Regions from separate parts of the Streptomyces sp. NBC_00094 genome, predicted to be linked through region 1. Evidence: riboswitches for the same ligand, from Rfam matches in the RefSeq annotation. Region 1 holds a riboswitch; each other region holds the start of a gene.
The links. A riboswitch is a leader RNA that binds a small molecule or an ion and turns the genes downstream of it on or off. The one in region 1 is predicted to bind thiamine pyrophosphate.

Region 2: another riboswitch for thiamine pyrophosphate. It lies ahead of thiC (phosphomethylpyrimidine synthase ThiC); the one in region 1 lies ahead of thiO (glycine oxidase ThiO).
Region 3: another riboswitch for thiamine pyrophosphate. It lies ahead of OG580_RS26185 (thiamine ABC transporter substrate binding subunit); the one in region 1 lies ahead of thiO (glycine oxidase ThiO).

Annotation. Positions count from the first base shown of each region.
Region 1 is NZ_JAPEMB010000001.1:2,121,542-2,124,784, reverse strand. Features, by position in the region: gene OG580_RS09195 (thiazole synthase) at 1-494, opposite strand, end outside; gene thiS (sulfur carrier protein ThiS) at 500-700, opposite strand; gene thiO (glycine oxidase ThiO) at 697-1,860, opposite strand; TPP riboswitch at 1,858-1,970, opposite strand; gene OG580_RS09180 (NAD(P)/FAD-dependent oxidoreductase) at 2,053-3,243, shown strand, end outside.
Region 2 is NZ_JAPEMB010000001.1:4,103,987-4,107,229, forward strand. Features, by position in the region: gene OG580_RS18045 (SsgA family sporulation/cell division regulator) at 1-150, shown strand, start outside; gene OG580_RS18050 (YibE/F family protein) at 277-1,641, opposite strand; TPP riboswitch at 1,714-1,848, shown strand; gene thiC (phosphomethylpyrimidine synthase ThiC) at 1,842-3,243, shown strand, end outside.
Region 3 is NZ_JAPEMB010000001.1:5,861,727-5,864,969, reverse strand. Features, by position in the region: gene OG580_RS26190 (iron ABC transporter permease) at 1-75, opposite strand, end outside; gene OG580_RS26185 (thiamine ABC transporter substrate binding subunit) at 123-1,241, opposite strand; TPP riboswitch at 1,319-1,428, opposite strand; gene rlmN (23S rRNA (adenine(2503)-C(2))-methyltransferase RlmN) at 1,458-2,570, opposite strand; gene OG580_RS26175 (phosphatidate cytidylyltransferase) at 2,779-3,243, opposite strand, start outside.

The DNA.
Region 1 (3,243 bases):
CGGATGCCGAGCCCCGAGCCGATCGGGGAGCCGAGCGGCATGATCGCCGCGCACCCCACGTCCTCCAGCTTCCGCGCGAGGACCGGGTCGTCGTTGGTGTACGGCAGGACGGTGAAGCCCTCGTCGACCAGGGTCTCCGCCGCGTCGAGGAGCTCCACCCCGTCGGGAAGGAGGGTCCGCTCGTCGGCGACGACCTCCAGCTTGATCCAGTCGGTTCCGAGCGCCTCCCGGGCGAGCCGGGCGGTCAGGACCGCCTCGCCCGCCGTGAAGCAGCCCGCCGTGTTGGGCAGGACCCGGATGCCGAGCCGCTCCAGGACGGAGAGCACCGAGCCCTGGACCGTGGGGTCGAGTCGCCGCATCGCGACGGTGGTCAGCTCGGTGCCGCTGGCGATCAGCGAGCGCTCCAGGACGTCGAGGCTCGGCGCGCCGCCGGTGCCCATGATGAGACGCGAGGAGAACTCCGTACCCCCGAGGGTGAACAGGTCGTCGGACATCGCGCTCAGCCCCCCTGCACCGCGGTCAGGACCTCGACCCGGTCGCCCTCGCCGAGCAGCGTCGCCGCCCACTCGCTGCGCGGGACGACCGCCTCGTTGACGGCCGCGGCCACCCCGGTCGGGGCCGTGCTCAGGGTCGCGACGAGGGCGTCGAGGGAGACGGGACCGGCGAGCTCGCGGGGTTCTCCGTTCACGGACACGTTCATGCGGGCTGCTCCTGTCGTACGGGAGGAGTAGGGGAAAAGCGCCGGGGGGTGAAGGGGCGCGCCTCGTCGGGAAGGGCGCCCGTGGTGAGCACCTCCGCCATGACGTCGCCGGTGACGGGGGTGAGCAGCACCCCGTTGCGGTAGTGGCCGGTGGCCAGGTGCAGGCCGGGCAGGGCGCTGGGGCCGAGCAGCGGCGCGTTGTCCGGGGACGCGGGGCGCAGTCCGGCCCGGGTCTCGGTGAGCGGCAGCTCGGTGATCCCGGGGACGAGCTCGTGGGCGTCGCGCAGCAGCTCGTACACCCCGCCCGCCGTCACCGTCGTGTCCCAGCCCAGCTCCTCGCTGGTGGCGCCGACGACGAGCTCGCCGTTCTCGCGGGGCACCAGGTAGACGTGGCTGCCGCGGACGACGGCCCGGACGGTACGGGAGAGGAAGGGGGCGTACGGGGCGGGCACCCGCAGCCGCAGGACCTGGCCCTTCACGGGGCGGACCGGCGGCAGGACCTCGGCGGGCACGCCCGCGAGCCGCCCGCTCAGGCTGCCCGCGGCCAGCACGACCTGGTCCGCCGTCACCTCGTCGCCGCCCGTGAGGACGACTCCGTGGGCCCGGTCCCGTACCACCGTCAGGCGCTCGGCGAGGGCCCGGTGGAAGACGACCCCGGCCCGCTCGCAGGCGGTGAGGAGCGCGGCGGCCAGCCGGCGCGGGTCGACCTGGTGGTCGCCGTCCACGCGCAGCCCGCCGCGCACCCCGGGAGCGAGCATCGGCTCGAGACGGCGGCACTCGCGCCCGCTCAGCCACTCCGAGGTGAGGCCGCAGCGGGTCTGGAGGGCGTGCAGTTCGCGCAGGTGGGCCCGGTCGTCGGCGTCGAGGGCGACGGCGAGGGTGCCGCAGGCGCGGTAGCCGACGTCGTGACCGGTGGACTCCTCCAGCTCGGCGACGAAGGCGGGATAGCGTGCGGAGGAGGCGAGGTTGAGACCGAGCAGGGTCTCCTCGCCGTAGTGGAGTTCGGTGACGGCGGCGAGCATCCCGGCCGCGACCCGCGCGGCGCCGCCGCCCGGGTCCGGGTCGACCACGGCGGTGCGCAGCCCGCGCTGCGCGGCCCGCCAGGCCGTGACCAGGCCGATGATGCCGCCCCCGACCACGAGGACATCGGAAGAACGCATGGGCGTCCAGCCCCTCCCTTCGCCGGCATGACCCGGATCAGGTTCGTACGGTCGGAGGCCGCCCAGCCTCCCTCTCAGCCCGGTGCGTCCGGGCTCCCGCGAGTGCTTTACGCCCGCCAGACTAGCCGCAGCCCCGATGCGGTCCCAGGCCCCTCCCTTCCTGACGGATCGTCAGATGCGTAAGGTGGTCGGGTGAGCGAGCAGAAGCAGGCCCAGCAGCAGGTCGTGATCGTCGGTGCCGGGATGGCGGGAGTGCAGACCGCCGTCGCCCTGCGCGAACAGGGCTTCACCGGCACCGTCACCCTCATCGGGGCCGAACCCCACCAGCCCTACGACCGGCCACCGCTCTCCAAGGCGATCCTGCTCGGCAAGGCCGAGGACTCCGCCTTCGACGTCGACTTCGAGGCCCTGGACATCGACCTCCGCCTCGGCCTCGACGTCACCGGGCTCCGCGCCGCCGACCACGAGGTCGACACCGAGGCCGGGCCCGTCCCGTACGACGTCCTGGTCGTCGCCACCGGGGCCCACCCGGTCACCCTCCCCGGCGCCGAGGGCGTACCCGGCGTCCACCTCCTGCGCACCCTCGACGACGCCGTGCGCCTCGGCCCCGTCCTGGAGCGCCGCCACGCCGTCGTGGTCGTCGGCGCCGGCTGGATCGGCGCCGAGTTCGCCACCGCCGCGCGCGAGGCGGGCTGCGCCGTCACCGTCGTCGAGGCGGCCGACCGCCCCCTCGCCGGCGCCCTGCCCGCCGAGGTCACCGCCCCCATGGCCGGCTGGTACGCGGCGAACGGCGCCGAACTCCTCACCCACGCGCGCGTGCACACCGTCGAGCCCGGCCGGGTCGTCCTCGACGACGGCCGCGAGCTGCCCGCGGACGCCGTCGTCGTCGGCATCGGCGCCCGCCCCGCCACCGGCTGGCTCACCGGCTCCGGCATCGTCCTCGACCCGAACGGCGCCGTCACCGCCGACGAACGGCTGCGCACCTCCCTGCCCGACGTGTACGCGGTCGGCGACTGCGCCTCCTACCCCTCGGCCCGCTACGGCGAGCGCCTTCTCGTCCACCACTGGGACAACGCCCTCCAGGGCCCGCGGACCGTCGCCGCCACGATCACCGGCGCCGACTCCGGCCCGTACGACCCGGTCCCGTACTTCTGGTCCGAGCAGTTCGGCCGGTTCGTCCAGTACGCGGGACACCACGCGGACGCCGACGAGCTCCTGTGGCGCGGCGACCCCGCCGACGCGGCCTGGTCCGTGCTCTGGCTGCGCGACGGGGTCCCGGTGGCCCTGCTCGCCGTCGGCCGCCCCCGCGACCTGGCCCAGGGCCGCAAGCTCATCGAGACCGCCACCCCGGTCGATCCGGAGCGGGCCGCGGACCCGTCCGTA
Region 2 (3,243 bases), 2.0 Mb from region 1:
CTGTTCCGGGCGAGCGCGCCGCCGCTGGTCGCCTTCCTCGACCGCACGGACAAGTTGGTTCCGCTTGGTCAGGAACGGACACTCGGTGACTTCGAGGACAACCTGGAGGCCGCACTCGGCCGGATTCTGGCCGAGGAGAACGCGGGCTGACACCGGGTACGGGACGGGGGCGGGGGAACGGATCGAACCCGCCCTCACCCGGAGCCCTGACTCGGGGCCCGTCACCCGGAGCCCTGACCCGGGGCCTGCCACGCGGAGCCCCTGACCCGGGGCCTGCTACTTCGCGCGGCGGCGCCGACCTCCCCGTGCCGACGCCCGGGGCTTGACCTCGGTGTCGGATCCCGGCCGGTCGGCGGAGACGACCAGCGCCGCGAGGACCGTGGTGAGCGGCACGGAGGCGACGAGTCCGATCGAACCGACCAGCGTTCGGACGATCTCCACCGCGACCAACTCGCTGTTGGCCACCGTGCCCATGCTGCTCTGCGCGATCGAGAAGAGCAGCAGCAGTGGCAGGGCGGCGCCCGCGTAGGCGAGGACCAGGGTGTTCACGACCGAGGCGATGTGGTCGCGGCCGATGCGGATCCCGGCCCGGTACAGCGCGCGCGGCCCCATGCTCGGATCGGCCTGGTGCAGCTCCCAGACCGCCGAGGTCTGGGTGACGGTCACGTCGTCGAGCACACCGAGCGAACCGATGATGATGCTCGCGAGGAGCAGGCCGGACATGTCGATGTTCGGGTACAGGCCGTGGATCAGGCCGGTGTTGTCGTCGGTGTTGCCGCTCAGCGAGGCCCAGCCGATGAAGACCGAGCCGAGCAGACCGATCAGCAGCAGCGAGATCAGCGTGCCGAGCACGGCGACCGAGGTGCGGGCCGACAGCCCATGGCACATGTAGAGCGCGATCAGCATGATCGCGCTCGACCCGACCACCGCCACGACCAGCGGATTCGAGCCCTGCAGGATCGCCGGCAGGATGAAGAACATCAGCACGAGGAAGCTCACGACGAGCGCGATGAGCGCCATCACGCCCCGCATCCGGCCGACGGCCACGACCGCGAGGGCGAAGATTCCGGCGAGCACCGCCAACGGGACCTTCCGGTTCACGTCGGTCACCGAGTACTGCAGGTCGCGCGGGGCGTCGGGGGCGTACGCCACCACCACGCCCTGTCCCTCGTGCAGTTGACGCGGCGCGTCGGGCTGCACGATCTCGGTGAACGTACGCCCCTTGTTCGGGCCGCTGGTGACCTCGATCGTCGCCTTCTCGCACTGCCCCTGCTGGGCGTTGACCGCCTCGCGCCCCGCCGGGGTGGAGGTGTCGCCGGTCGGCGGGACCTGGGCGGCGTTCACGTCCGCGCAGTCGACCTGCTCGACGGAGACGACCGTGCCCTGCTCGGTCTGCCGGTCGAAACCGACCCCGGTGCGCTCGTGCGCCGGAGTGCCGCCGGGCCAGAGGACCGCGAGCCCGACCACGACGGCGGTGGCGAAGGGGATCAGGACGGCGGCGATGACCTTGCGCAGATGCCGGGAGACGGGGGCGGCGGGGCCGTGGCTGTGGCTGTGGCCATGGCCGGGTTCATGGCCGGGGCCGGGTTCATGACCATGGCCGTGGCCGTGCGGCTCGGAGGGCTGCTGGGGGGAAGTCACCGACCGATCATCGCAAGAACGACGGGGGGCCCACTGTTCAGCACGCCAGGGATGGCGCTAGCGTGGTGACACCTTTGCACACGCGGGAGCTCGGAGCACCGGGCTGAGAGGGCGCTGATCACCGTACGCACGTACGGGAGGAGGCTGCGCCGACCGCCGAACCTGTTACCGGGTAATGCCGGCGTAGGGAGATCGGTCTCATGACCATTCAGGATGCACGCACGCCTGCCTCCGACCAGGAAGGCCGCACGCCGGGCTGGCACAAGGGGTACGTCGAGGGTTCGCGCCCCGACCTCCGGGTTCCCGTCCGGCAGGTGCACCTCACCAACGGCAAGGACGTGACGCTGTACGACACGTCCGGTCCGTACACCGACCCCACCATCGACACCGACGTACGGCGGGGCCTGCCGCCGCTGCGCGAGAACTGGATCATCGCGCGCGGCGACACCGAGGAGTACGCGGGCCGCCCCGCCCGCCCCGAGGACGACGGCATCAAGCACACGTCGCCGCGCGGCGGCGGGCTCAAGAACCTCGACGCCGTCTTCCCCGGCCGCCCGCGCCTGCCGCGCCGCGGCCGCGACGGCCAGGCGGTGACACAGCTCGCGTACGCCCGCCGGGGGGAGATCACCCCGGAGATGGAGTACGTCGCGATCCGCGAGAACGTCTCCCCCGAGGTCGTACGGGAGGAGATCGCCGCGGGCCGCGCCGTGCTTCCGGCGAACGTGAACCACCCGGAGATCGAGCCGATGATCATCGGCAAGCGGTTCCTGGTGAAGGTCAACGCCAACATCGGCAACTCCGCCGTCACCTCCTCCATCGAGGAGGAGGTGGAGAAGATGACCTGGGCGACCAAGTGGGGCGCGGACACGGTCATGGACCTGTCCACCGGCCGCAACATCCACACCACCCGCGAGTGGGTGCTGCGCAACTCCCCCGTGCCGATCGGCACCGTGCCGCTGTACCAGGCCCTGGAGAAGGTCGACGGCAGGGCCGAGGACCTGACCTGGGAGATCTACAAGGACACGGTCATCGAGCAGGCCGAGCAGGGCGTCGACTACATGACGGTGCACGCCGGCGTGCTCCTGCCGTACGTGCCGCTCACCGCGCGCCGCAAGACCGGCATCGTCTCGCGCGGCGGCTCGATCATGGCCGCCTGGTGTCTCGCGCACCACAAGGAGAACTTCCTCTACACGAACTTCGAGGAGCTCTGCGAGATCCTGGCGGCGTACGACGTCACGTACTCGCTCGGCGACGGTCTGCGCCCCGGCTCGATCGCGGACGCCAACGACGAGGCGCAGTTCGCGGAGCTGCGCACGCTCGGCGAGCTGAACACGATCGCCAAGCGGCACAACGTGCAGACGATGATCGAGGGCCCGGGCCACGTCCCGATGCACAAGATCAAGGAGAACATCGACCTCCAGCAGGAGATCTGCGAGGAGGCGCCGTTCTACACGCTCGGCCCGCTGACGACGGACGTGGCGCCCGCCTACGACCACATCACCTCGGGCATCGGCGCGGCGATGATCGCCTGGTGGGGCACGGCGATGCTCTGCTACGTCACGCCCAAGGAGCACCTGGGCCTGCCCAACAAGGACGACGTGA
Region 3 (3,243 bases), 3.7 Mb from region 1:
CCGCAGCCCCCGGTCGACGATCGACACGACGGGCCAGGCGAAGAACACCCCGAAGAACGCGACGGGCAGGGCCATCAGCCCCAGCCGCGTCGCGCTCCCCTGGAGATCGCCCCGGCCCCGCACTACTTCAGGACGAGCGACGACCACTGCTGGATCCACGGGTCACGCTTCTCGGCGATCTTCGCGGGCGCCATGGTCTCCGGCGCGTCGATCACGACCCCGTGCTTCGTGAAGATCTCCGGCAGCGCCGCGTCCTTCGCGACCGGGTTGACGAACATCTGCAGCGGCATGTCGTCCTGGAACGTCTTGGAGATCAGGAAGTCGATCAGCGCCTTGCCGCCCTCGGGGTTCTTCGCCCCGTTCAGCAGGCCCGCGAACTCGATCTGCCGGAAGCAGGTGCCGGTGGACACCCCGGTCGGCGCCACCTTCGGCTGCGGCTCGCCGTACAGCACCTCGACGGGCGGGCTGGAGGCGTACGAGACGACCAGCGGGCGGTCGCCCTTGGCCTGCTTGCCACCGGCCGATCCGGAGAACTCCTGGTTGTAGGCGAGCTCCCAGCTGTCGACGGTCTTCACACCGTTGGCCTTGAGCTTCTTCCAGTAGTCCTGCCAGCCCTCGTCGCCGTACTTCGCGGCCGTACCGAGGAGGAAGCCGAGGCCCGGGGAGGACCGCTCCGGGTTCTCCACGACGAGCAGGTCCTTGTACGCCGGCTTCGCCAGGTCGTCGAAGGTCTGCGGCGGCGCCAGCTTCTTGTCGGCGAAGTACTTCTTGTCGTAGTTGACGCAGATGTCGCCGGAGTCGACGGGCGTGACCCGGTTCTCCGCGTCGAGCCGGTACGTGGCCGGGACCCGGTCCAGGCCCTTCGCCTCGTACGGAACGAAGATCCCGTTGTCGAGGGCGCGGGAGAGCAGGGTGTTGTCGACACCGAAGAAGACGTCGCCCTGAGGGGAGCCCTTGGTCAGGATCTCCTTGTTGACGGCCTCGCCGGCGTCGCCGGCCTTGAGGACCTTGACCGTGAAACCGGTCTCCTTCGTGAAGGCCGCCAGCACCTCCTTGGAGGCGTTGAACGAGTCGTGACTCACGAGGGTCACGGTCTTCGGCGCGGGCGCACCGGTCTTCCCCGCGGCGTCGCGGACGTCCTCCGTGCCGCAGGCGGCGAGGGTGGTGACGCCCAGCGCCGCGACGAGCGCGGCGGCGGCCATTCTCTTCGTGCTCGCCGAAATGGTGGTGCTCACTGACATTCCTCCTGGGTGTGTCCAGGAAGAGACGCGGCCCTGCCCACGTCCGGCGGAACCGGACGCGGGCAGGGCGCAACAGCTTGAGTTAACGACCGAACTTCCTACCCAGAATGACCTGGGCAAGGTTCAGAGGGTCTGCGGTCTACGGTCACCGCACTCTCAGCGCTGTGGCGCTCCCCTGTCGGAATATGAAGATGTGTTCGAGCTCAGACTACAAGGTCAGCGTTCGGAGGCCGCCAGCTGTCCACAGGCACCGTCGATCTCCTGGCCTCGGGTGTCCCGCACGGTCACCGGAACCCCGTGGCGGGCGATGGCCTCGACGAAGGCCTTCTCGTCCTCCGGACGGGACGCCGTCCACTTCGACCCGGGGGTCGGGTTCAGCGGGATCAGGTTGACGTGCACCCGCTTGCCCTTGAGCAGCCGGCCGAGAAGGTCACCGCGCCAGGCCTGGTCGTTGATGTCACGGATGAGCGCGTACTCGATCGAGACCCGGCGCCCGGACTTCTCCGCGTACTCCCAGGCGGCGTCGAGGACCTCGCGCACCTTCCAGCGGGTGTTCACCGGCACCAGGGTGTCGCGCAGCTCGTCGTCGGGGGCGTGCAGCGAGACCGCGAGACGGCACTTGAAGCCCTCGTCGGCGAAGCGCAGCATCGCCGGCACGAGACCGACCGTGGACACCGTGATGCCGCGCTGCGAGAGCCCCAGACCGTCCGGCTCGGGGTCGGTGAGGCGCCGGATCGCGCCGACGACCCGCTTGTAGTTGGCGAGCGGCTCGCCCATGCCCATGAACACGATGTTGGAGAGCCGCGCCGGTCCCCCGGGCACCTCCCCGTCGCGCAGGGCCCGCATCCCGTCCACGATCTGGTGCACGATCTCGGCGGTCGACAGGTTCCGGTCGAGCCCGGCCTGCCCGGTCGCGCAGAACGGGCAGTTCATCCCGCAGCCGGCCTGCGAGGAGATGCACATGGTCACCCGGTCCGGGTAGCGCATGAGCACCGACTCCACGAGCGTGCCGTCGTGCAGCCGCCACAGGGTCTTACGGGTGGTGTCGTCGTCGCACGAGATGTGCCGCACCACCGACATCAGGTCGGGCAGCAGCTCCCCGGCGAGCTTCTCCCGCGAGGCGGCCGGGATGTCGGTCCACTCGGCGGGGTCGTGCGCGTACCGCGCGAAGTAGTGCGTCGACAGCTGCTTGGCGCGGAACGGCTTCTCACCGATCGCGGCGACGGCCTCCTTGCGCTCGGCGGGCGAGAGGTCGGCGAGGTGCCGCGGCGGCTTCTTGGCTCCGCGGGGGGCGACGAAAGTGAGTTCTCCGGGCACTGGACGGGCCACGATCGGGTGTCTCCTCAGACGGCACGAGGTCCGGACAGCCCCGCGTCGGCGGGCAGCGCGGCATGACGATGCCGAAGCCAGGAGACCTCACTGGAGCGCCCTCGCGGCGGCGAGGACGACGGAAGGGCCCGCGGCGCACGCGCCACGAGCCCTTCCAGAGTACCCGCTGTCCGTCAACCCTCTCCGACGGACTAAACCGACCGCCCGGTCAACCCGTCCCGACGAACAGCGCCAGCAGCAACCACACCACCGGCGCCGTCGGCAGCAACGAGTCCAGCCGGTCCATGATGCCGCCGTGGCCGGGAAGCAGGGTGCCCATGTCCTTGATGCCGAGATCGCGCTTGATCATCGACTCGCCGAGGTCGCCGAGCGTCGCGCTCGCCGCCACCGCGAGACCGAGGAGCAGACCCTGCCACCAGGTCCCGTCGTCGATCATGAACTCCATGCACAGCGCGCCCGCCGCCATGGCGAAGGCCACCGCGCCGAGCAGACCCTCGCGGGTCTTGCCGGGGCTGATCCTCGGCGCCAGCTTGTGCTTGCCGAAGCGCCAGCCGACCGCGTACGCCCCGGTGTCGCTGACCACCGTGAGGATCAGGAAGGTCAGCACCCGCTGCGGACCGTCGTCCGCGGTGAGCAGCATCGCCACGAAGGTCGCCAGGAACGGCACGTAGAA